3 regions of the Pollutimonas thiosulfatoxidans genome follow, and region 1 is predicted to be linked to each of the others. Evidence: predicted binding sites of a transcription regulator. Region 1 holds the regulator's gene; each other region holds the start of a gene.

Region 1 (7,697 bases):
TGCCACTTTGGCGTCTCGACAGCCGTTGGCACGAAGTAATCCATTAAGGTTGCGCCCAGCAGGTTGCCAGCTTCGTCGTAAGGCATTTCTTGCGCCATGGCTACGGCAAAGCCTTCCGTCAGTCCTCCATGCACTTGTCCCTCGATAATCATGGGGTTGATGCGTGTGCCGCAATCATCCAGGGCATAGAATTGCCTGACTTTGGTTTCGCCGGAGTATCTGTTGATGTCCAGGACACACAGGTAAGCACCAAACGGAAAAGTGAAGTTGGGCGGATCGTAGTAGTCGACCGCTTCCAGCCCCATTTCCATGCCTTCGGGCACATTGCTGTAGGCCGCCAGGGCGACTTCCTTCAGGGTTTTGGTTTGGTCGGGCGAGCCTTTCACGACAAAGCGATCCAGATCGAACTCGACATCGTCGGGACTGACTTCCAGCAGATGCGCCGCAATCAGTCTTGCCTTCTCACGAATCTTGCGTGCCGCTCTGGCAATCGCTGCGCCCGCGACCGGAGTGGAGCGCGAGCCGTAAGTGCCCAGGCCGTAAGGCGCCGTGGAGGTGTCGCCCTCTTCAACCTCGATGACCGATGCGGGAATGCCCGCTTCAGTGGCTATGATTTGGGCGTAGGTGGTCTGGTGCCCTTGCCCCTGCGTAATGGTGCCCATGCGGGCAATTGCGGAGCCATCAGGATGCACCCGAATTTCGCAGGAATCGAACATGCCCATGCCCAGGATGTCGCACATCTTGGAAGGCCCCGCGCCCACCACCTCCGTAAAGGTACAAATACCTATGCCCATCAGCCACTCGGCAGCCGGATCATTACGCCGTTGGGCCTGCTCGGCACGCAGCGCCCGATAGTCCACAGCGTCCATTGCCTTGCGCAGTGCCGTCTCGTAGTCGCCCGAGTCGTACTCCAGCCCCATAGCGCTATGGTAGGGAAATTTTTCTTTTGGAATGAAGTTCTTGAGGCGTATCTCGGCCTTGTCCATGCCCAGCTTCTGGGCCAGGATGTCGACCATGCGCTCGATGATGTAGACGGCTTCGGTAACCCGGAACGAGCAGCGATATGCGACCCCGCCCGGAAATTTATTGGTGTAGACGCCGTCAACCGAGACGAAGGCGTTGGGAATATCGTACGAGCCGGTACAGACATGGAACATGCCCGCCGGAAACTTGGTCGGGTCGGCACAGGCGTCGAAGGCACCGTGATCGGCAGTAACGTGGACGCGCAAGGCCTTGATGCGGCCGTCCGTGTCAGCAGCCAGTTCGCCGGTCATGTGGTAGTCGCGGGCAAAGGCGGTGGCGCTGAGGTTCTCGGTGCGCGATTCTATCCACTTTACAGGCTTGCCGAGCACGATGGACGCCACGATAGAGGTTACATAGCCCGGATACACTCCGACCTTGTTGCCAAATCCGCCGCCGATGTCCGGAGAAACAATGCGTATCTTTGACTCTGGAATCGATGACAGCAGGCCGACTACCGTACGCACCACGTGTGGCGCCTGCGACGTGATGTACACCGTCAAGTCGCCGCGTACCTTATCGAACGATGCGACGCAGCCGCAGGTTTCCAACGGACAGGGATGAACGCGCGGATACAGCATCGATTCCTTTACCGTGACCTGCGCGGTGTCGAAGACACGGGCAGTGCGGTCCTTGTCGCCGGCCTCCCAGGTAAAAATGTGATTATGATGGCGGCGTGCGCCGTGCGCTCCGCTGTCCTTGCCATGCAGGTCGTCACGTACGACCGGTGCGTCAGGTTCGAGGGCCTTGAAAGGATCGACCACGGCCGGCAGTTCTTCATATTCGACTTCCACCAGTTCGGCGGCATCCGCTGCTATGTAGCGATCATCGGCAACGACGAAGGCAACTTCCTGATTCTGAAATGACACTTTTTCGTCGGCCAGGACGGCCTGGACATCCCCGGCCAAGGTGGGCATCCAGTGCAGGTTAAGTGGCTTGAGGTCTTCGGCTGTGAGCACCGCGTGTACGCCTGGCAATGCCAGGGCGCGCGACTTGTCTATTTTCAGGATGCGTGCGTGGGCATAGGGGCTGCGCACCATGGCGCCAAACAGCATGCCGGGCATCTTGATGTCGTCTACATAGTTTCCCTTGCCCTGAATGAAGCGGGGGTCTTCGCGACGTTTGCGCGAGCAGCCAATGCCTTCAAGCTTGCTCAGTCGATCGATGTTGAGAGTGTCCATTTGGGTCTCCGGCAATCTTAGTTGGCAACATCCGTCATTAGGGGATGCGAGGATTCGACGGCTATGCCGCGTAGTTTCTTGGCTGCATGCTGGACCGCCTTGACGATATTTTGATAGCCCGTACAGCGGCAAAGGTTGCCAGCGATCCAGTAGCGGATTTCCTCTTCGCTCGGATCGGGTATTTCGTGCAGCAGCCGGTAGGTGCGCACGATCATGCCGGGCGTACAGAACCCGCACTGGAGGCCGTGCTCTTGCATGAAGGCTTCCTGTATGGCGTGCAGCTCGCCATCTTGAGCGAGCCCCTCGACCGTCAGGATCTCGCGCCCTTCGGCCTGTACGGTGAGCATCGTGCACGACTTCACCGACAGGCCATCGATATCGACGGTACAGGCTCCGCAGTGCGAGGTTTCACAACCGATGTGAGGGCCGGTGTGCTGACACTTCTCGCGCAGGGTGTGTATGAGTAGTTCTCGTGGTTCGACGGCTACGTCCGCAGGCTTGCCGTTCAACACAAATGACACCAGGGTTTTCTTGCTCATGTTGTTCTCCGTTCAGCGTGTGGCGCGCGAGTGGGCGGTACGCAAGGCGCGATCCGTCATGACACCGGCCATGGCTATCTTGTATTTGATGTCGCCGCGCAGGTCGGCCACGGGATCGCAGGCCGACATGGTCAACTGGCAGGCTTGCTGAATGGTTTGCTCGTTGAGTTCTTTTCCCAGCAGGAAGGATTCCGCCTCGGAGGCTTTGAATGCCACAGGACCGAGATTGGTCAGCGCAATGGAAACATAATCTACCGAGGTTCCGTCCATGCGCAGCAACACGGCGCTGGCGGCTGTGGCGAAGTCGCCAACTTTCCGCTTGAGCTTGCTGTAGCACTGCCCGGTGCGCGCATCGGGTGTGGGGATGCGGATCTCGGTAAGGATCTCGTTCGGTACCAGTGCCGTGTAGTAAGTGCCGAGGAAGAAGTCGGCGGCCGCTACGACGCGTTCGCCCGAGGGGCCTTGAAGGACGAAGCTTGCGTCCAGAGCCAGCATGAGGGCAGGGTGATCATTGCCGGGGTCGCCATGGGCGATGTCTCCGCCTATGGTGCCCATATAGCGTACCTGGGGATCGGAGATCAGGCGCGCGCCTTCGACGAGCAACGGGCATTTGCGCTGCAGCACCTCCGACCAGATCAGTTCGTTCTCGGTCGTCATTGAACCGATGCGGATCTCATTGCCGACCTCTGTTATGCCCTTGAGGCCGGGGATCTTGCCCAGGTCGATCAGGTGGCCCGGCTGTGCGAAACGTAATTTCATCATGGGCAGCAAGCTGTGGCCGCCAGCCAGCAGCTTGGCTTCGTCGCCGTACTCTGTCAGCAGGTTTATTGCTTCGGGCAGGCTTTGCGGCGCGTGGTACTCGAATGGACGAGGTATCACAGTTGTCTCCTTTTGTGACAGGATGTCTGGTATATTTGCTTTTATCTGCCAAGAGCATGACATCAACCGCCAACGCCCTTCAATGCGATTGCACCAATGGCGGTTTTATCTACACCAAGTGTCTTGAAAAGCCGGCGAATGTCTTGTCACCAAGGTGGCATCGGCATCGGTGGAGTCAAACACAAACTGGGGGAGTACGTTGCGGAAAACCCAACAATCTGAAACCTTTCAGCATCGGCTCGAACAGTTCAATCCGGGCATGGTGTGGCTGGACCCGTCCAATCGGGTGACGGCCTTGAACGACGTGGCCATGCAGATTCTTGGTCCCGCGGCAGAGCAGTCATTGGGAGTCGAGAAAAGCGGCTTGCTGGGGCTGAACGTATTGCAGTTGCACCCCGAACGCAGCCGCAGCAAACTTAGCTTCATCCTTGATTCTCAGGCGCCTGTGGGCTGTCCCATCCAGTCGCCCCCTCCGGTCGCCATGATGATCAACATTCCCGACAAGGTGTTGATGGTAAAGGTCTCGAAAATGATCGGGGCTGGCGGTATAGTCGGCACCTGCATGGTGTTTTACGACCTGACTGATGCCACGACCATGCCGGCGGCGCCTGCTACAGCGCAGGTTCTGCCGCCCAGGCGCCTGTATAAGATCCCGGTGTATCGCAAGAATCGCGTTGTTCTTATCGAGCTAAGCGAAGTCCTGCGCTTTGAGGGCGATGGCCACTACACCACTATTGCAACCAGAGATGATCGCTATCTATCCAATCTTTCGCTGACGGACCTGGAGAAAAGGCTGGATCCGGAAGTTTATGTAAGGGTGCACCGCAGCCATATTGTCAGTATCCGGGACATTATCGAGCTGGTGCGCAACAAAGATTCCGTCAGCTTGAGAATGACAGGCCATGAACAATCGCTGATTCCGGTTAGTCGCGCGAAGGTCGCACAGCTGAAGGACCTTTTGGGCATCGTCTAGGTAACAGGGCCAGAACAAATAGGATCAGTGTAGCGGCGTGTTGCGGATGAGGCCCACGGCGATGCCTTCAAGCGAGAAGTCGTCGTCGGCGGAGACCACGATGGGGGAGAAGTCGGGGTTTTCCGGCAACAGCTCTATTTGGCGGCCGGTTTTGGAGAAGCGCTTGACGGTGACCTCGTCGCCCAAGCGAGCAACGACGATTTGCCCGTTACGGGCTTCGGGGGACTTTTTTACCGCCAGCAGGTCGCCATCCAGGATGCCGGCATCGCGCATGCTAAGGCCGCGCACCCGCAGCAGGTAGTCGGGCGTTTGGCTAAAAAGAGAAGGCTCGATGCCGATTTCTCGTTCGACATGCTCGGCCGCCAAAATAGGATTGCCGGCAGCCACACGCCCCACCAGGGGAACCAGCAGTTGTGCCAGCGCGCTGTTGGCATGGTGCAGCGCGCCGTTGCCGGCTTGTGTATCGGTGAGGCGAATGCCGCGAGAGGCACCCGCCGTCAGTTCGATGGCGCCTTTTTTGGCCAGTGCCTTCAAGTGGTCTTCGGCGGCGTTGGCCGATTTGAAACCCAAGGCGCGCGCGATTTCGGCGCGCGTCGGCGGAAAGCCGCTGCGCGCGATCTCGCTGCGTATGAGTTCAAGAATTTGCTGCTGACGCTCTGTTAGCTTAACGGCCATTGCAATCCAGACTGTGTTTTTATACAGTTATGGATTTTGCAGCATTTTCACATAAAGATCAAGCAGTCAGGACGCTGGCGATAGCCTTGGCAACGTAGTCGATGTTGCGGCTGTTAAGGGCAGCCACGCAGATGCGTCCGCTGCTGACAGCGTAAATGGCGTGTTCGTCGCGCAGGCGGTCGACTTGCTGGGACGTCAGGCCCGAGTACGAGAACATGCCGCGTTGGTCCAGAACGAAGTCGAAGTTTTGCGTAACGCCGTGGGCTTTAAGCTTTTCTACCAGTTGGACGCGCATGGTACGTATGCGTTCGCGCATGCCGGCCAGTTCGGTGGTCCATAGCGTGTAAAGCTCGGGTGTGTTCAGCACGGTGGACACGACTGTCCCGCCATGTGTGGGCGGGTTGGAGTAGTTGGTGCGGATAATGCGCTTTAGCTGGCTAAGCACGCGTACGGATTCGTCCTTGCTGGACGTAACCAGGGTGAGGGCGCCGACGCGTTCGCCGTACAGCGAGAAAGACTTCGAGAAAGACGAGCTGACCAGCATGGTGAGATCTTGCTGCGCGAACAATCGTACTACCGAGGCGTCTTCTTCCAGGCCGTCCCCGAAACCTTGATAAGCGATGTCCAGGAACGGGACCAGCTTATTCTCTTTGACGATCTGGACGATTTCCTGCCACTGTTCAAATGTGGGGTCGACGCCGGTGGGGTTGTGACAGCAAGCATGCAGGATGACAATGGTCTGGGCGGGCAGGGCACGCAAAGAGGCCAGCATGCCGGGGAAATCCAGGCCGTGAGTGGCTGCGTCGTAGTAGGCGTAGGTTTCTACCGGGAAGCCGGCGCGCTCGAATAGCGCGCGGTGATTTTCCCAACTGGGGTTGCTGATGACAACCTTGGCATTGGGCAGCAAGGCCTTCAGGAAGTCGGCGCCGATCTTCAGGGCGCCGGTGCCGCCCAGGGCCTGCGCGGTCAGGGCGCGGCCCGAACTAATAATGGGGGAGTCTGCGCCGAACAAGAGGGTTTGCGCGCCCTTGTTGTAGCCAGCGATGCCTTCCATGGGCAAATAGCCGCGCGCGGCATGAGCCTCGATTCTTGCGGTCTCCGCCTTGCTGACGGACTCGAGCAGCGGCAGACGACCTTGGTCGTCGTAATACACGCCTACACCAAGGTTGACCTTGCCTGTGCGGGCATCGGCGTTATATTGTTCGTTCAGGCCAAGGATGGGGTCGCGCGGAGCCAGTTCGACGCTTTCGAAAAGAGATGTCATGTAAGGGAATTTAGATGGGTAGTGAAACGGAAGACAATAGTGTGATAATAAGGGGTTTACCCTGAAAGTGTCCAGTATGAACGCCCCAGCACCAGGTTTCATCAATTATCCGAACAGCCCCTTTCAGTTGTACAGGCCTTATCCGCCGGCCGGCGACCAGCCCACGGCCATCGATGCGCTGGTCGAAGGCATCAATGACGGTCTGATGTACCAAACGCTATTGGGCGTGACCGGCTCCGGCAAGACCTACACCATGGCCAACGTCATTGCGCGCACCGGCCGCCCGGCCATTGTGCTGGCGCCCAACAAGACACTGGCGGCGCAGCTGTATGCCGAGATGCGTGAATTCTTTCCGAACAACGCCGTCGAGTACTTCGTGTCGTACTACGACTATTACCAGCCCGAAGCCTATGTTGCGGCGCGCGATCTGTTCATCGAGAAGGACTCGTCCATTAACGAGCACATCGAGCAGATGCGCTTGTCGGCCACTAAAAGCTTGCTGGAGCGCCGCGACACCATCATTGTCGGCACAGTGTCTTGCATCTATGGCATAGGCAATCCGGGCGACTACCACGCCATGGTGCTTACCCTGCGCACCGGCGACCGCATCGCGCGTCAAGAGCTCCTGGGCCGGTTAGTGGCGATGCAGTACGAGCGCAACGATGTGGAGTTCGTGCGAGGCGTGTTTCGGGCCCGCGGCGAGATCATCGATGTCTTCCCGGCGGAGCACGCTGAACTCGCCTTGCGCATTACCCTGTTTGATGACGAGATCGAGTCCTTGCAAATGTTCGATCCGCTTACCGGGAAGATCAACCGCAGCATTCCCCGTTTTACCGTCTTCCCCAGCTCGCATTACGTCACCCCGCGCGAGACCGTACTGCGCGCTATCGAAACCATCAAGGTGGAACTGCGCGAACGGCTGGCGGTGCTGATTGCAGACGGCAAGCTGGTCGAGGCACAGCGACTGGAGCAGCGCACGCGTTTCGACCTGGAAATGCTGCAGGAACTCGGCTTTTGCAAGGGCATCGAGAACTATTCCCGGCACCTGTCCGGCGCCGCGCCGGGCGATCCGCCACCCACGCTCATCGACTACCTGCCGCGTGACGCCTTGATGTTCATCGACGAAAGCCACGTGACCATGGGGCAGCTAAGTGCCATGTATCGGG
Region 2 (7,697 bases), 530 kb from region 1:
TCGCTGTATCGCGGACTGAAGTTCACCCTGATCTCCCCCAAGGGGCTGGAAATGCCCGACTATATATTGGAGCAGACGGGCACCCGCGGCCATGTCATAGAACAAAGCAATTCGCTGGAAGAGGGTCTGGTCGGGGCCGATGTGATCTACGCCACCCGGGTGCAGAAAGAGCGCTTCGCGGCGGAAGAGCTGGAAGGCTACACGCCCGACTTTCAGGTCAACAAGGCCATCATCGACAAGTGCTGCGGACCGGACGTCATCGTCATGCACCCCTTGCCGCGCGACAGCCGCGAAGGCGCCAATGATTTAAGCGTGGATCTAAACCACGACTCTCGTCTGGCCATCTTCCGCCAGACCGATAACGGCATTCCTGTGCGAATGGCAATCTTTGCAGTACTGCTGGGTGTGGAAGGGCTGGTACAGCATTCGTTGCGCGACGTGACCTGGAGCCCGCCCACACACATCGGGCCGGATGACAGCCTGTTCCACGGCATGGACTGAGGCCCGGCTTTCTACTGCTTGCGTTCGCCGCCCAGGGCTTCCACCAGGGCGGTCATCAACTTGTTCAGTTCGCCCGTCATCAGCGCGAAGTCCGAGTCGAACTGCTCGGCTTCGTTATGTGCCGAGCCATCCTGGCCTTCCTTCAGCACATCCAGTGGGCTGACGCGCTTCACGTCCAGGCTTTCCGTCAGCATGAAAGACACGCGATCGGCCCAAGTAAGCGCCAGGCGAGTGCACTGCTTGCCGGCCTGCACATGCTTGCGTACGTCGTCGATTTCGATGCTTTGCTTCACATAGCGGACGGCGGCGCCATTTTCGCTGGTGGAGCGCAGTTCGGTGTCCTGGTCTATCGTGAAGCCTGATGGCGCTTCATCGCTGATCAGCCAGTTGGTCATCGCGGCGGCGGGAGACTGCTCGACGAACAGCGGCGTGACGGGCAGGGCTTCCAGCGCCTTGGCCAGCGTGCCCAGGACTTCGTCGCTTTTGGCTGCGGCCGCGGCATCGATCACCAGCCAGTGATTGCGGGTGTCTATCCACACGCGGGTGTCGCGATAGACGCTGAAGGCCCGCGGCAACAACTCGTCGGTGACTTGCTCCTTGATTTCCTTCATCTGCTTGCGGCCGGGCTTGTAGCCCTGTTGTTCTTCGATATCTTGCGCCTTGGCCTTGGCGAACTGATTGATGACGGTAGTGGGCAACAACTTCTTGTCGGCGCGCAGGCTAAGCAAATACTGGCCATCGGCCGCATAGACCAGGCCGGAGTCTTCGCGGGGGGCGATCCATCCCAGGCTTTGCATGTCGCGGTTGCCACCCGGCTGGAAGGCCTGTTTCTCGAGAGCGGCTTCCAGCGTGTCTGCGGTGCACGACCACGTTGGGGCGAGACGAAATATCCTGAGATTCTTGAACCACATAAGTTGATGTCTTCTTCCGTAAGCGGCGCGCAGGCACCCGTTGTCTGTGCGCGAAAATGAGGGGAGGGACGATTGTAAGCCAATCGCTGCGAGGGTTTGTGGGGTCAAAAAAATGGCCCGACATGCCTGGGCACCGGGCCATCTGGAAAGCACACTGTGTTACGCGATAAGGCTCGCGGGGGGCGTAACGCAGGTGATAGAACGTACCGCCCGACTGCCAAACCGGGGGATCAGACGCCTGGCAGCTGAAATGAGCGGTTCCCTCTATGCAGTCGATTCTACCGGCGCGCGGCTGACGTTTGCCTGAACCGGCAAGAGCTCAGGCGTTGATATCGTTGCCCCGGGTTTCCTTGACGAACAAGGTGCCAATAACCAGCGTGATACTGGCAATAATGATGGGATACCACAGGCCGTCATAGATATTGCCCGTGGCGGCAACGACGGCAAAGGCCACGGGCGGCAGGAACCCGCCGAACCAGCCATTGCCGATATGGTAGGGCAGGCTCATGGATGTATAGCGTATGCGCGTGGGGAACATCTCTACCAGCATGGCCGCGATGGGGCCATAAACCATGGTTACCAGTATGACCAGGAAGGTCAGCAGCACCACCACCATGATGTAGTTAATCTCCGAGGGGTCTGCCTTGGCCGGGTAGCCGTGGGTGCGGATGGCCTCGGTCAGCGACTTTTTCAGCTCGGCCGATCGCGCTGCAAAGTCCGCCTTGTTCAGGCCGCTGCCCTCGAACGAGTTGAAATGATCGTCGCCTATCCGTGCCTTGGCAAGCGAGCCGGGCGGGGCTGCCTCGTTGGTGTAGTTGACGGCATTGCTCGCCATAAAGGCCTTCAGGATGTCGCAAGAGCTGCGAAAAGACGACACCCCCACAGGATTGAACTGGAATGAGCAGGTAGCCGGGTCGGCGACCACCGTGACGGGCGCATTGGCCAAGGCCCTTTCGAGCGCCGGATTGGCAAAGTGCGTGATGGCCTTGAATACCGGAAAGTAGGCCAGCGCCGCCACCAGGCAGCCTGCCATGATGATGGGCTTGCGTCCGATGCGGTCAGACAGCGCGCCGAAGACGACAAAAAAGGGCGTGCCCAGCAACAGGCCCATGGCCAACATGATGTTGGCCGTGTTGGCTTCGATGCCCAGGTTCTTGGTTAGGAAAAACAAGGCATAGAACTGGCCCGTATACCAGACGACGGCCTGGCCGGCCGCCAGGCCGAACAAGGCCAGCAGCACGATTTTCAAATTACTCCAGCGGCCAAACGAATCCCTGATGGGTGCCTTGGATCCCGTCCCTTCGGCCTGCATCTTGCGAAAGGCCGGCGACTCGTTCAGGCGCATCCGTATCCATACGGAGATGCCCAGCAGCACGACGGAAATCAGAAAAGGAATGCGCCATCCCCATTCCAGGAAGGCTTCCTCGCCCAGCGAAGTGCGTATGCCCAGCACCACAAGCAAGGACAGGAACAGGCCCATGGTTGCGGTGGTTTGTATCCAACTGGTGTAAAAGCCGCGGCGGTTCTGTGGCGCGTGCTCTGCGACGTAGGTGGCGGCGCCGCCGTATTCGCCGCCCAGCGCCAGGCCCTGCAGCATGCGCAGCACGATCAGGATCACGGGGGCTGCCATGCCGATGGAAGCATAAGAGGGCAGTACGCCGACCAGGAAGGTCGACAGGCCCATGATCAATATGGTGATCAGGAAGGTGTACTTGCGGCCCACCATGTCGCCCAAGCGGCCGAACACCAAGGCACCGAAGGGACGTACGGCAAAGCCGGCCGCAAATGCCAACAGGGCGAAAATGAAGCCTGCGGTGGGATTGACGCCCGAGAAGAAATGCGCCGCCACGACGGCAGCCAGCGACCCATACAGGTAAAAGTCATACCACTCGAATACCGTGCCTAGCGAGGACGCAAAAATCACACGCCTTTCTTCGGGCGTCATGGGGCGATTGGTAGCCGCAGGGGCGCCGATGTGAACGGAACCGGGCGGCACAGCTGCGCTCGTCGTGTTCATGTTGTCTCCTGTCCTTGGCGGCATATTGGTGTTTTGATAGCTTTGCCTGCCTGGGCGCGTTGTCCGCGGAGTCAAAATACAGCCTTAATCTGACACCAGGCTTACAAGCTGCGCGGCACCCGGCCTGCATAGCCTGGCGTCGTCATGTGTGATGCTGCGTGGCGTTCTTGATGCGGCTGAAGGTAATACGCAAACAGGTGCCTCCGGGGATGCCTGCGCGGTTGCCGGGGGGCATGAACGTGACGCTGGCGTTGTGCTGGTCGGCGATTTCCTTGACGATGGACAAGCCCAGCCCACTGCCGTCGGTGTTGCTGCCCAACACCCGGTAGAAGCGATCAAAGATACGGTCGCGATCGTCGGGAGCAATCCCGGGGCCGGAGTCTTCCACTTCCAGGTAGGCCGATAGCGGGTCGCCGCCCACGCGGACGGTCACCCATCCGCCATTCGGCGTGTACAGCAGCGCATTTTCCAGCAGGTTGTTCAGCATTTCGGCCAGCATCAGGCTGTCCGCGGAAATCTTCATCGGTCCGGTGGAGCGCTCGAAACCCAGGTCTATGTTCTTGCCGAGTGCCACATCCACCCATCGCAAGGTCTGCATCTCGGCCAGTTGGTTCAGGTCCAGGTCGTCGGTGAAATGCTGATTGGGCCGGTCGGCGCTTTCAGCGCGCGCCAGGGCCAGCAACTGATTGACCAGCCGCGTAGCGCGGTCCGAGCCGCGCACCAGTTGCTCCAGGCTCTCGTTCATCTTCTCGGGGCTGCGCTCTCGCAGCGCAAGCTCGGCTTGCGTACGCATCCCCGCCAGTGGCGTCTTCAACTGATGAGCAGCATTGGCCACGAAGCGTCTTTGCGTCTCGCTGGTGGCGGCCAGTCTGACCAGCAAGCTGTTCATCGCCGCAATGAGCGGCACGATCTCCGCTGGCGCGAGTTCGGCGCTGATGGGCGACATGTCATTGGCACGCCGCGCCCGTATTCGCTCTTGCAGCAGGCTAAGCGGCTCCAGGCCCTGAGTCAGGCCGAGTCCGGCCAGCAGGGCAGCCAGCGGCAGCACAATAAGCTGGGGCGTAAGCATGCCGGTCAAAATCTCTTGCTGCAGCGTGGCGCGCATCTCGTTGGATTGAGCGACGATGGTCAGGAAGGGCATGCCGCTTTGGTCCCTGCCTCCCCACATATAAGCGATACGTACGCTGCGGTTGTTAAGGGTTTCGTTGCGAAAGCGCAGTTTGCCCTCGTCGTAGGTCCAGGTGTCGGCCAGCGGTATGCTGGCATTGCCGCCGATGGAGTTTCCGTTGGCGTCGCGGATCTCCCAATAGATCATGTGGCTGGTGTCGCCCTGCAGGATGGTGATGGCCGATGGGGTAAGCTGGATGCCCTCCAGGATGGTCTGCTGCGCGACCTCGTGCTCCAGCAAACGCAGGTGGTCCGCCAGCGTTCTATCGTAGGGCGCGTTGGCAATGTTCTGGGCGATGAAGTAGGTGATGACCAGGCCTATCGTCCATAACAGGAACAAGGGCCCGAACATCCAGATCATGATCTTGTTCAGCAACGCACGATTATTGCGCTTGCGACGAAATCGGCTGAATATCGAGCTGCTGCTGGCAGCTTGTTCTTTGGTATCGCGCAGGACCTGGGGGTCTATGAGCATTGAGGCTAGAGTTTCGACCTGACTCACGCGGCCGCGGAGTCGTCAGTCTTATCGGGCTCCAGGCAATAACCCAGGCCGCGCACCGTCACGATCTTGGCACCGCTGGGTTCGATCTTCTTGCGCAGCCTGTGTATGTACACCTCGATGGCATTGGGGGTGACTTCTTCGCCCCATTCGCAAAGCAAATCCACAAATTGGTTTTTGCTGATCATGCGGCCGCAGCGCGACAGGAAGATTTCGAGCAGGCTGGTTTCGCGAGCGGACAGCTCCAGCGGCTGGTCGTCGATTCGGGCGATGCGCCCGTTCAGGTCGAACGACAGCCGTTTGTAAGTCAGTACCGTCGTACTGACGCCGGCGCTGCGTCGCGTCAGGGCGCGGACCCGGGCCTCGAGCTCGGACAGCGAAAAAGGCTTGGCCATGTAGTCGTCTGCGCCCAGATCCAGCCCCATGACCCGTTGTTCGACGGTGTCGGCTGCCGTTAAAATAAGTACCGGTAGCGGCGCGTGGCGCTGGCGCAATAGCCGCAAGACTGCAAGGCCATGCATCCGGGGCAGGTCAAGGTCTAGAATAAGTAGGTCGAAGCTTTGCAGCTGCAAGGCAGAATCTGCACTGGATCCGTCGTTGACCACATCGACAGCGTAGCCGTCGTAACGCAGCGAACGGGAAAGTCCATCGGCAAGAATACTGTCGTCCTCTGCGATCAAAATGCGCATGACTGGTAGGTCGACTTAGTGGAAATCCGGGAATCCTTATTCTGACACCCGCAGCTGTGCTTGGAAAGTCCGGGTTTACGATGGGATTTCCTGGTTATCTGTGTTTATATACAGTACAATTAAATGCAATAATCCACAAAACAATCTTCATGCGCCGGCTTGGGCCTTGTTCGCAACCGGTGCGCTCAGTCCTCATTAGCTTTCAGTCAAGGATCCCTACATGGACGATAAAAACAGCAGCAAAGCCGCCGGCGAACGCAGCAAGGCGCTCGCCGCCGCCTTATCCCAGATCGAAAAGCAGTTTGGTAAAGGCTCGGTCATGCGGTACGGCGACGACAAGGTAGAGCACGACATTCAAGTCTGCTCTACGGGCTCGCTTGGGCTGGATATCGCCTTGGGCGTGGGTGGTCTGCCGCGCGGGCGCGTCATCGAAGTCTATGGCCCCGAGTCCTCCGGCAAAACCACACTGACGCTGCAAGTCATCGCCGAGATGCAAAAAATCGGCGGCACCTGCGCCTTTATCGACGCCGAGCACGCCCTGGATGTGCAATACGCCTCCAAGCTGGGCGTCAACCTGAACGACCTGCTTATTTCCCAGCCCGACACTGGCGAACAAGCACTCGAAATCACCGACGCATTGGTGCGTTCGGGCTCGGTTGACCTTATCGTCATCGACTCGGTCGCGGCGCTCACGCCCAAGGCCGAAATCGAAGGCGATATGGGCGATTCCCTGCCTGGTCTTCAGGCCCGCCTCATGAGCCAGGCGCTGCGCAAGCTCACGGCCACCATCAAGCGTGCCAACTGCATGGTTATCTTCATTAACCAAATCCGCATGAAAATCGGCGTCATGTTCGGCAACCCCGAAACCACCACCGGCGGTAATGCGCTCAAGTTCTATTCCTCGGTGCGTCTGGACATCCGGCGTATCGGTGCCATCAAGAAGGGCGACGAGGTCGTGGGTAACGAAACCCGCGTCAAGGTCGTCAAGAACAAGGTGGCTCCGCCCTTCAAGCAGGCCGAATTCGACATCATGTACGGTGCCGGCATCTCGCGCGAGGGCGAAATCATCGATCTGGGCGTCGAAGCAGGCATCGTCGACAAGGCCGGCGCCTGGTTCAGCTATGGCGGCACGCGTATTGGTCAGGGCAAGGACAATTCGCGCGAATACCTCAAGGAACACCCCGAGATGGCGTTCGAGATCGAAAACCGCGTCCGCGAAAAGCTGGGTGTGGTGGCGCAAGTGGCGGCAAAAAACAGCAACAAGCCTGCCAAGCCGGCAGAAGAAGCGCCGGCTGACGCCGGGTAATCCTTATAACGGGCCTTTGTCGTGCAATCCAATGACGACGATTTCGAAACCCTGGCCGATGCGCCCGACACCAAGCGCGGGCGCGGCCGGCCAGGCCCCAGCCTGAAGGCGCGCGCCATAGGCTATCTATCCAGGCGCGAACACTCCCGCTTCGAACTGCAACGCAAGCTTGCGCCTCACGCTACAGACCCAGACCAGCTTGAACAACTGCTAAACGACCTCGAGCGCGAAAACTGGCTGTCCAACGAACGGTATGCGCAAAGCCTGGTGCACCGTCGGGCGCCCCGTCAGGGCGCCAACCTCGTCATGCAGGAACTGCGCCGCCACGGGTTGTCCGAAACCACAGTCAATCAATTGGGGCGCCAGTTGCACGACACCGAATACGACCGTGCCTACGCTGTTTGGGAAAAAAAATTCGGCGCCTCTCCCATCAATGCCAAAGACTATGCGCGCCAATTCCGCTTCCTGGCTTCACGCGGCTTTGCCACTGAATCCGTGCGCCGCATACTGGGCAGCATTCCTTACGATGCCGATTGACCCTGGGTAGGGCTGCCGCGCACGGCCTTGATGCCTTCCAGCGTTTTAAAGCAGATATCTCGTGCCTGCG
Region 3 (7,697 bases), 1.6 Mb from region 1:
CTGTTGCCGGCGCAGCCATCTTTCCTGACCTCATCACCTGGTCCGCGACTGTAGCCCGTGGCCGCGTGCCGTCAAGGCGCGCCAGGCCGTGTCCTCGGCTGCGCCTGCGGGCCGCACCCACCTGGCGCTTCTTTCCTTGACGGCTCACGTTCGTGGGCTACTGGCCGTCGCGGGCGATGAACTCAGGAAAGACGGTGGCAACGAGGCCAACCGGGTTCTTCGTGCCGACCGCATATCAACAGCAAAAGCGGGCTCCGAATCTTGGAATCCGGTATGCGGTGAACAGCTAACCCTTCAACGTCAGGAGTATTTACCATGAACGCGATCAATCACAGCGAAGTCCAGGCCATTGAAACGGCGAACGAGGACGTGGTCATTCCCGAGCAGAGCAGCATCGTGGTGCCGTTGTCGCAGTTGCGCGTATCCAAGCGCAACGTGCGCAAGATTCGCAGCAGCGGCCCATCCATTGATGCACTGGCAGCAAGCATTGCCAGGGTCGGGCTGTTGCAGAACCTGACCGTGGTGCAGGCCCGCGACGGCAAGTATTACGACGTAGTGGCCGGGGGCCGTCGCCTTGCGGCCTTGAAACTGTTATCCAAGTCCGGGCGCATTCCCAAGGAATGGGCGGTGCCGTGCATGCTGGTCGCCAGTGCTGATGCACGAACCGTGAGCCTGACGGAAAACGTGCAGCGTGAAGCCATGCACCCGGCAGATCAGTTTGAAGCCTTTGCTGCGCTGGTGGCCGAAGGCCAGCCCATTGAAGATATTGCAGCAGACTTTGGTGTCACGCCCCTGGTGGTGCAGCGGAGGCTCAAGCTGGCGAATGTGTCGCGGCGTCTGCTGGCCGATTACCGGGCTGACGCGGTGAGCCTTGAGCAGTTGATGGCGCTTGCCATCACAGATGACCATGCAACACAGGAAGCGGCCTTCTACGAAGCGCCCGAATGGCAGCGGCAGCCCCATTCTTTGCGGGCCAGACTGACTGAGCAGGATATCGACGCGGGCCATTCCCTGGTGCGCTTTGTGGGGCTGGATGCTTATGAAGCTGCCGGTGGCGGTGTGCGCCGTGATTTATTTGCACAGGATGATAACGGCACCTATATCACCGATACAGCGCTATTGGACAGGCTGGTGAAGGAAAAGCTCGACAGCCATGCCGCCCAGGTCAAATCCGAAGGGTGGGCATGGGTGGATGCCACGCCGTCCATGACCCATGCCGATCTTCACGCTTTTCAACGAGCGCCGCGTGAGCGCCGTACTCCGGGCAAGCGGGAAAGCGCACGGATAGAAAAGCTGGAAGCCAGGATGCAGGCCATCGGCGAGGAACTGGATGCCGCGCTGGACAGCGATGACGAAGAAACCGCAGATGCGCTGCAGGAAGAGGGTGACAGTCTGGCTGCGCAGTTGCAAGATTTGGAAGAGCGATTACTGGACTACAACCACACTATCAAGGCGGCGGCGGGTGCCGTTGTGACCATCGACTGGCAGGGGCAGGTGGTGATTCATCGCGGTCTACTGCGGGAAGCCGAAGCCAAGGCGTTGCGGACTTTGGAGCGGCTGCAGCAAGGGCTGGCCGAAGAAGAAAGCAATGGCGGCGACAATGGGAACAATGACCAATCCAAGGCTGCTTCTATTTCCGACAAGCTGGCCCAGCGCTTGAGCGCGCACCGTACAGCAGCGCTACAGATTGAACTGGCACGCAACCCGCAAGCCGCCCTGGCTGCCGTGGTGCATGGCATGGTGCAGACGGTGCTGCCAGTGGGCCGCTATCCCCATTACAGCTTACCGTTGGACATGCGTCTGAACGTACAAAACCGGCTGGACAGCATAGCCCCGGATTGGCCGGAATCACCCGCTGCGGTGGCCTTGCGTGAGTTGCAACAGGCAGTAGGTGCAGACTTGCCGCAGGATAGCGCCGATCTGTTTGCCGTGTTGCTGGCAAAGCCGCAGGATGAACTGCTACGGTTGTTAGCTGTGTGCGCCGCAGCTGCAGTAGATGCGGTGATTCACCGCGCCAGCGAGCACCAGCCAGGGGCAGAACTGGCGCAGGCGGTGGGCCTGCACATGGCGGCATGGTGGCAACCGACCGCCGAAGGCTATTTTCAGCATATTTCCAAGGCCATGATTCTGGATGCCGTGGGTGAGTTCGCGCCTGAGCAGGCGGCAAGGCTGGAAAAACTGAAGAAGGGTCAGCTGGTTAGCGAAGCAGAGCGCCTGGTGGCAGGTACGGGGTGGATGCCCGCAATCTTCCGGGTGGATGCGTCGCAGGAATCTGACTGCGATTCAGACACTGACGAAACCGCTAATTCCCTCGCTGCGTAATCCTGACGATAGGCCCGCGCCCCGGTTCCGGCCGGGGCGCTTCGCTGTTCAGCCAGCATCATCCCCAAAGCTTTGGCGTTTTGGGGCAGATGGTCAAAGTCCGGGCGCAGCATCGCCGCTCCCGGTTTTCCTGCCGGATATGGCCGCGCTTCACGCGGAGTTTCCCAACACAAGACCAAGTGACACTGTATGGCTGTCTTGCTTCCGGTCATTGTGTCATGCCGTTCTCGGTTTCAAGGGCGGCGCGTCGCCGTGGGCGCCGCTTGCGGCCGCTGGCCGTCTTCGACCCTTGAAACCTGCGCTGCGCCATGCCTATGGGGTTCCGGGCAATCCCGCCCTGAATACGGAGATCATCATGTCCAACATCAATGTTGAAACCGAGTACCCCATCATCACCGTGCAGCGCGTGGAGGATGACAAGCGCATGGACTTTCTGCCGAGCGCCCTTGGAGCAGACTATCTGTACGGGGAACGACTGATTTTTAGCTGGTTACGAGAACTCAGTAACGACTACCAGGGCGGCTACTGGCATTACTACTGGTTGTCGAACGGGGCTTTCTACATGGCACCGGACATCTCATCAAAATTACGCCTGGTATGGGCAAACAATTTCTTCGACGGAGAAATGTCGGCTGATGCGGCTGGCATCGTTGCCACCCTCTATGGGTTGAATCACCTGAGTTCCATCACGCATAGCGATATGTTGATTGAGCGCTATCACGGGCTGTGCCAGCATGTGGGCCACCACCCTGAGTCGAGTCTGATCTGGCGTGCCATTGACTGAAGGACAGCAATCTACCCGCGCGAAAGCGCGGGAACGGGCTGCCTGACTGAAGTGTTTCGGGTGGCGTCTGACGCAGTGGCACTCCCGCAATTCAGTCTTATAGAATAAACTGTGTATTTATACAGTATTTTTCTATGTCTAAACCTCTACCTATCGGGCAGATGCCTGTCGAGTGCTGGCTTGTGGAAGCGGCAGCGCAATGCGGCTTTCCCAGCCCAGCCGATGACCATACTCAGCGGCGTATCGACCTGAATGAAATTCTTCTGCATCAGCCTGCGGCGACCTATTACATGCGGGTGCGGGGAACGAGCATGCGTGACGCCGGCATTGAGGATGGCGACTGCATCATCATCGACCGGTCACTGGAAGCCCGCCATGGCGACGTCATATTGGCCGTCATAGACGGTGAGTTCACCGTCAAAACGCTGTTCAAGCGAAACGGCAAGGTCTCTCTCAAAGCGGCCAATCCACTGTTTCCCGAGATCAGCATACGAGAAGGCCAGGAACTCAGCGTCTGGGGGGTAGTGACGTGGGTCATCAAGCAGGCCAGTCGTCGCGGCGGATTGCGCTGATAGACGGAAACAGCTTCTATGCATCGTGTGAGCGCGCCTTGCGGCCTGCGCTGAATGGTAAGCCTGTCATCGTGCTCTCCAACAATGACGGATGCGCCATTGCGCGGACAGCGGAGGCCAAGGCCCTGGGAATCCGCATGGGCGACCCCTGGTTCAAGATCAGACACCTTGAATCTGAGGGCTTGGTGGCACTGTCTGCGAACTTTGCTCTTTATGGCGACCTCAGCGAAAGGATGATGCATGTCATCGGGCAGTTTTCTCCTCGGCAGGAAATCTATTCCATTGACGAGTCCTTTCTCGATCTGACCGGGGTGCCGGGTACGGGCAGGGAAATTGGAACGGCTATTCGTAGCCGGGTACTGCAGTGGGTGGGGATCCCCACCTGTGTTGGCATTGGTCCGAGCAAAACCCTGGCGAAACTTGCCAATCACCTGGCCAAGTCGCTGCCCAGGCTCGAAGGCGTGTGTGATCTGTCAGGGCTGTCGCACGAACGCCTGATGCGTGCGATTCGCCATGTGCCGGTAGCTGAGGTGTGGGGTGTGGGCCGACGGTTGGCCCCTAGGCTGCAGGAGCTGGGCATACAGACAGCCGCTGACTTGGCCTGTGCAGATGCGCGAGTGCTGCGTGATACGTTTTCCATTGTTATGGCCAAGACAGCCAGAGAGCTGGCTGGGGAGTCGTGTATCGCATGGGAAGACAGTCCGGCCCCCAAAAAGCAGATCATGTGCTCTCGCAGTTTTGGTTCTCCGGTGGGTGACATCGGCGGGCTGATGGAAGCGCTCAGTGTTTATACAGGCCGAGCCGCCGAAAAGCTGCGGGCGCAGGCGTCGATGACCACGGCCATTCATGTGTTTGCCAGGACCAGCTTCTTCAGACAGACCCCACAATACAGCGGCAGTGCAGTGATGCCCCTGGGTGAACCGACTGACGACACCCGTGTGCTGCTGGCAGCAACACGGCAGGCACTGCGAAAATTCTTCCGGCCCGGTTTCGCTTACGCGAAAGCCGGTGTCTGTCTGCTGGATGTGCAGCCAAGGCTCGAAGCCCAGGCCCAGCAGCAGTTAGCGTTTGATGTTCAGGATTCCGAGGCTGATTCGCGGCAGGTGAACAAAGCCATGTGTGTGCTGGACTGCTTGAATACCCGCTACGGGCGTGACACCGTCAAACTTGCGAGCAGTGTGCATGACGAGACTGCCGCGTGGCAGATGCGCCAGGAACGGATGTCCCCTTCCTATACGACGCGATGGGAAGATTTGGTAGAGGTGTGGCGGTAGCCTGTCGTGTGACCGCTCAATGAGAATAAACATAAGGGTTCAGAGCCGCGCCAGTCGCGGCTAAGGGCGCTCGCCGCGCGGCCGGTATCCGCAGTCATTTCCCCATCGGTACAGGCCCTAAAACGCCGACTGTATCAGTCCACTCCGCCCTGCAAGGGTGCGCTTCGCCGGGTACTCACCCGATCCCTCCGGTTCTCTTCGTCCTCCTGTCTTGATCCAGCGGCAAGGCGCGGAACTCACGGAAACGGCGGCGTTGAGGCTGAAAATTCGTCTCACACGGAGCCGCATTGCGTGATGACTTGCCGTTTTCGCGTCTGACAATTAGAAAGCGCTAAGTCGTACAACCAGTGCCGCCAAGGTGAAGAGCAGCACCGGAAGGGTGAGCACAATGCCGACCTTGAAGTAATAACCCCAGGTGATATCTACGCCTTTACGTGCCAGCACATGTAGCCATAGAAGTGTCGCCAGACTTCCAATAGGCGTTATCTTCGGCCCGAGATCGCTGCCGATGATGTTTGCATAAATCATGGCTTCCCTGATGGAGCCCGTTGCCTGGCTTGCATCGATGGACAGCGCGCCGACCAAGACTGTCGGCATGTTATTCATGATCGAAGACAATAAGGCCGTGAGTAGGCCGGTTCCCAATGTGGCCACCCACAATCCTTGGTTCGCCATTGCATCGAGCCATCCCGCGATCATATCGGTCAGCCCGGCATTCCGCAGGCCGTAGACAACCAGATACATGCCAAGTGAAAACACCACAATCGGCCAAGGTGCCTCGCGGACGACCTTGCGGATGCTTATTACGTGACCGCGACCCGCAACCAGCAGCAGAATGGCCGCACCCGATGCAGCAAGGGCGCTGACCGGAATGCCGAAGCCTTCCAAGAGGAAGAAGCTGACTAGCAGCAGAATGAGCACATACCAGCCCGCCCGGAATGTGGCCGGGTCGCGAATAGCGTCAGCAGGTGCTTTCAGTTGGCTGGCATCGTAATTCACCGGGATACTTTTTCGAAAGTAGATCAGAAGCACCACCAAGGTCACCGCAACGGAGATGAAGTTGACCGGCACCATGACTGCAGCGTATCGCGCGAAGCTGATATCGAAGAAGTCAGCCGAGACGATGTTGACCAGATTCGACACGATGAAGGGAAGGCTTGCCGTATCCGCGATAAAGCCAGCCGCCATGACAAAAGCCAGTGTGGCCGCCGGTGTGAAACCGAGCGCGAGCAGCATGGCCATCACGATGGGCGTCAGGATGAGGGCGGCCCCGTCATTGGCGAAGAAGGCCGAAACGGCCGCGCCCAGCAAGATGATTAGTGCAAACAGCAGCCGGCCGCGTCCGCCGCCCCAACGCCCGACGTGCAGGGCCGCCCATTCAAAAAAGCCTGCTTCATCGAGCAACAGGCTGATGATGATGATGGCAATGAAGGCGGCGGTGGCGTTCCAGACGATACCCCACACCACCGGGATGTCACCGAAGCTGACGGCGCCGAAGGCCAGTGCGAGCCCGGCGCCTAGCGTGGCACTCCAGCCGATATTGAGCCCGCGTGGTTGCCAGATGACCAGCACAATGGTGAGCAGGAATATAAGTAGTGCGACGACCACAGTGGAACCTCAATGTTTCGGGAATAGAAAAACGCCGTCGTGTGACGGCGGGGCAGAAGTGTTTATAGCTGTGCAAGCTACACGGACGGAGTGATAGAACTGATCTGGTCGAGCGCTCTTTTCAGTTCCAAGGGATCTGACTGCAGTTTGCTTAATGGCAAAGCGAGGAAGGCCTCGATGCGCGCTCTAAGTATGCGATAAGCAGTCTCAAAGGCCGCATCAATCTCGCTGTCTGTGCCGGTGACATGCGCAGGGTCTTCCACGCCCCAGTGGGCGCGCATAACGTTCCCAAGATACGCCGGACATTCCTCACCTGCCGCGCTTGCACACACGGTGATAACGATATCGGGCCGCACTGGCAGGTCATCCCAGGACTTGCTAGCGTAGCCTGCCGTCGAAATGCCTTCTCGGTTCAGAACTGATAGCGAGCGTGGATGTACTTCTCCGGTAGGTCGGCTGCCGGCGCTCACCGCCTTCCAACCGCTTGGCGCAAGATGATTGAAGGTGGCTTCGGCCAAAATCGAACGGCAGGAGTTGCCGGTACAGAGAAACAGGACGTTCATTTGTTGTTGGTACCTAGAGTATCGAGCTCGCGCTTGATGGCGACGCGGTCGAGCTTCGTCAGTGGCAAGCTGGTAAAAATCTTGATCCGGTTGGCGATCTGCCGGAAAATTTTGTCGAATCGTTCGCGTTTTTCTTCAGGCGTTCCTTCACTCGCTGAGGGATCTTCAAACCCCCAGTGGGCGGTGATCGGTTGCCCTGGCCATACGGGACACTGTTCGCCAGCGGCGCTGTCGCACAGCGTAATGACGAAATCCATTTGCGGGGCATCCGGTGCGGCGAATTCGTCCCAGCTTTTGCTGCGCACCTTGTCTGTCGGTAGTCCGACTGACTGAAGGATCTCCAGTGTCAGCGGGTTCACCCCGGCGCCGGGGTGGCTGCCAGCGCTGTATGCGCGGAATCGACCATTACCCAGTTGATTGAGCAACACTTCGGCCATGATGCTGCGCGCGGAATTTCCCGTGCACAGAAACAAGGTGTTGTATGGTTTATTTGACATGGCGAACACACTTCCTTTGAACCAGGACCGCCCAGTGGCGATGGAGTGATAGGGTTACCCGAGATTCTGCTGGGCTG

What was found. Region 1 encodes LexA, which represses DNA repair genes until DNA is damaged. Its sites were predicted from a motif close to ACTGTATNNNNATACAGT; they were not measured.
Region 2: the regulator LexA is predicted to act here: its motif matches at 5,882-5,899, upstream of recA (recombinase RecA).
Region 3: the regulator LexA is predicted to act here: its motif matches at 3,215-3,232, upstream of CKA81_RS11805 (LexA family protein).

Annotation. Positions count from the first base shown of each region.
Region 1 is NZ_CP022987.1:831,376-839,072, forward strand. Features, by position in the region: gene CKA81_RS04030 (aerobic carbon-monoxide dehydrogenase large subunit) at 1-2,201, opposite strand, end outside; gene CKA81_RS04035 ((2Fe-2S)-binding protein) at 2,219-2,740, opposite strand; gene CKA81_RS04040 (FAD binding domain-containing protein) at 2,753-3,619, opposite strand; gene CKA81_RS04045 (LytTR family DNA-binding domain-containing protein) at 3,819-4,592, shown strand; gene lexA (transcriptional repressor LexA) at 4,617-5,267, opposite strand; gene CKA81_RS04055 (amino acid aminotransferase) at 5,326-6,531, opposite strand; gene uvrB (excinuclease ABC subunit UvrB) at 6,608-7,697, shown strand, end outside.
Region 2 is NZ_CP022987.1:1,358,948-1,366,644, reverse strand. Features, by position in the region: gene CKA81_RS06595 (aspartate carbamoyltransferase) at 1-501, shown strand, start outside; gene CKA81_RS06590 (recombination-associated protein RdgC) at 513-1,412, opposite strand; gene CKA81_RS06585 (MFS transporter) at 1,732-3,357, opposite strand; gene CKA81_RS06580 (sensor histidine kinase) at 3,572-5,071, opposite strand; gene CKA81_RS06575 (response regulator transcription factor) at 5,095-5,784, opposite strand; gene recA (recombinase RecA) at 6,005-7,090, shown strand; gene recX (recombination regulator RecX) at 7,112-7,627, shown strand; gene CKA81_RS06560 (LysR family transcriptional regulator) at 7,612-7,697, opposite strand, start outside.
Region 3 is NZ_CP022987.1:2,434,942-2,442,638, reverse strand. Features, by position in the region: gene CKA81_RS11815 (ParB N-terminal domain-containing protein) at 316-2,322, shown strand; gene CKA81_RS11810 (antirestriction protein) at 2,678-3,106, shown strand; gene CKA81_RS11805 (LexA family protein) at 3,241-3,678, shown strand; gene CKA81_RS11800 (Y-family DNA polymerase) at 3,636-4,952, shown strand; gene CKA81_RS11795 (arsenic transporter) at 5,274-6,560, opposite strand; gene CKA81_RS11790 (arsenate reductase ArsC) at 6,638-7,123, opposite strand; gene CKA81_RS11785 (arsenate reductase ArsC) at 7,120-7,620, opposite strand; gene CKA81_RS11780 (ArsR/SmtB family transcription factor) at 7,675-7,697, opposite strand, start outside.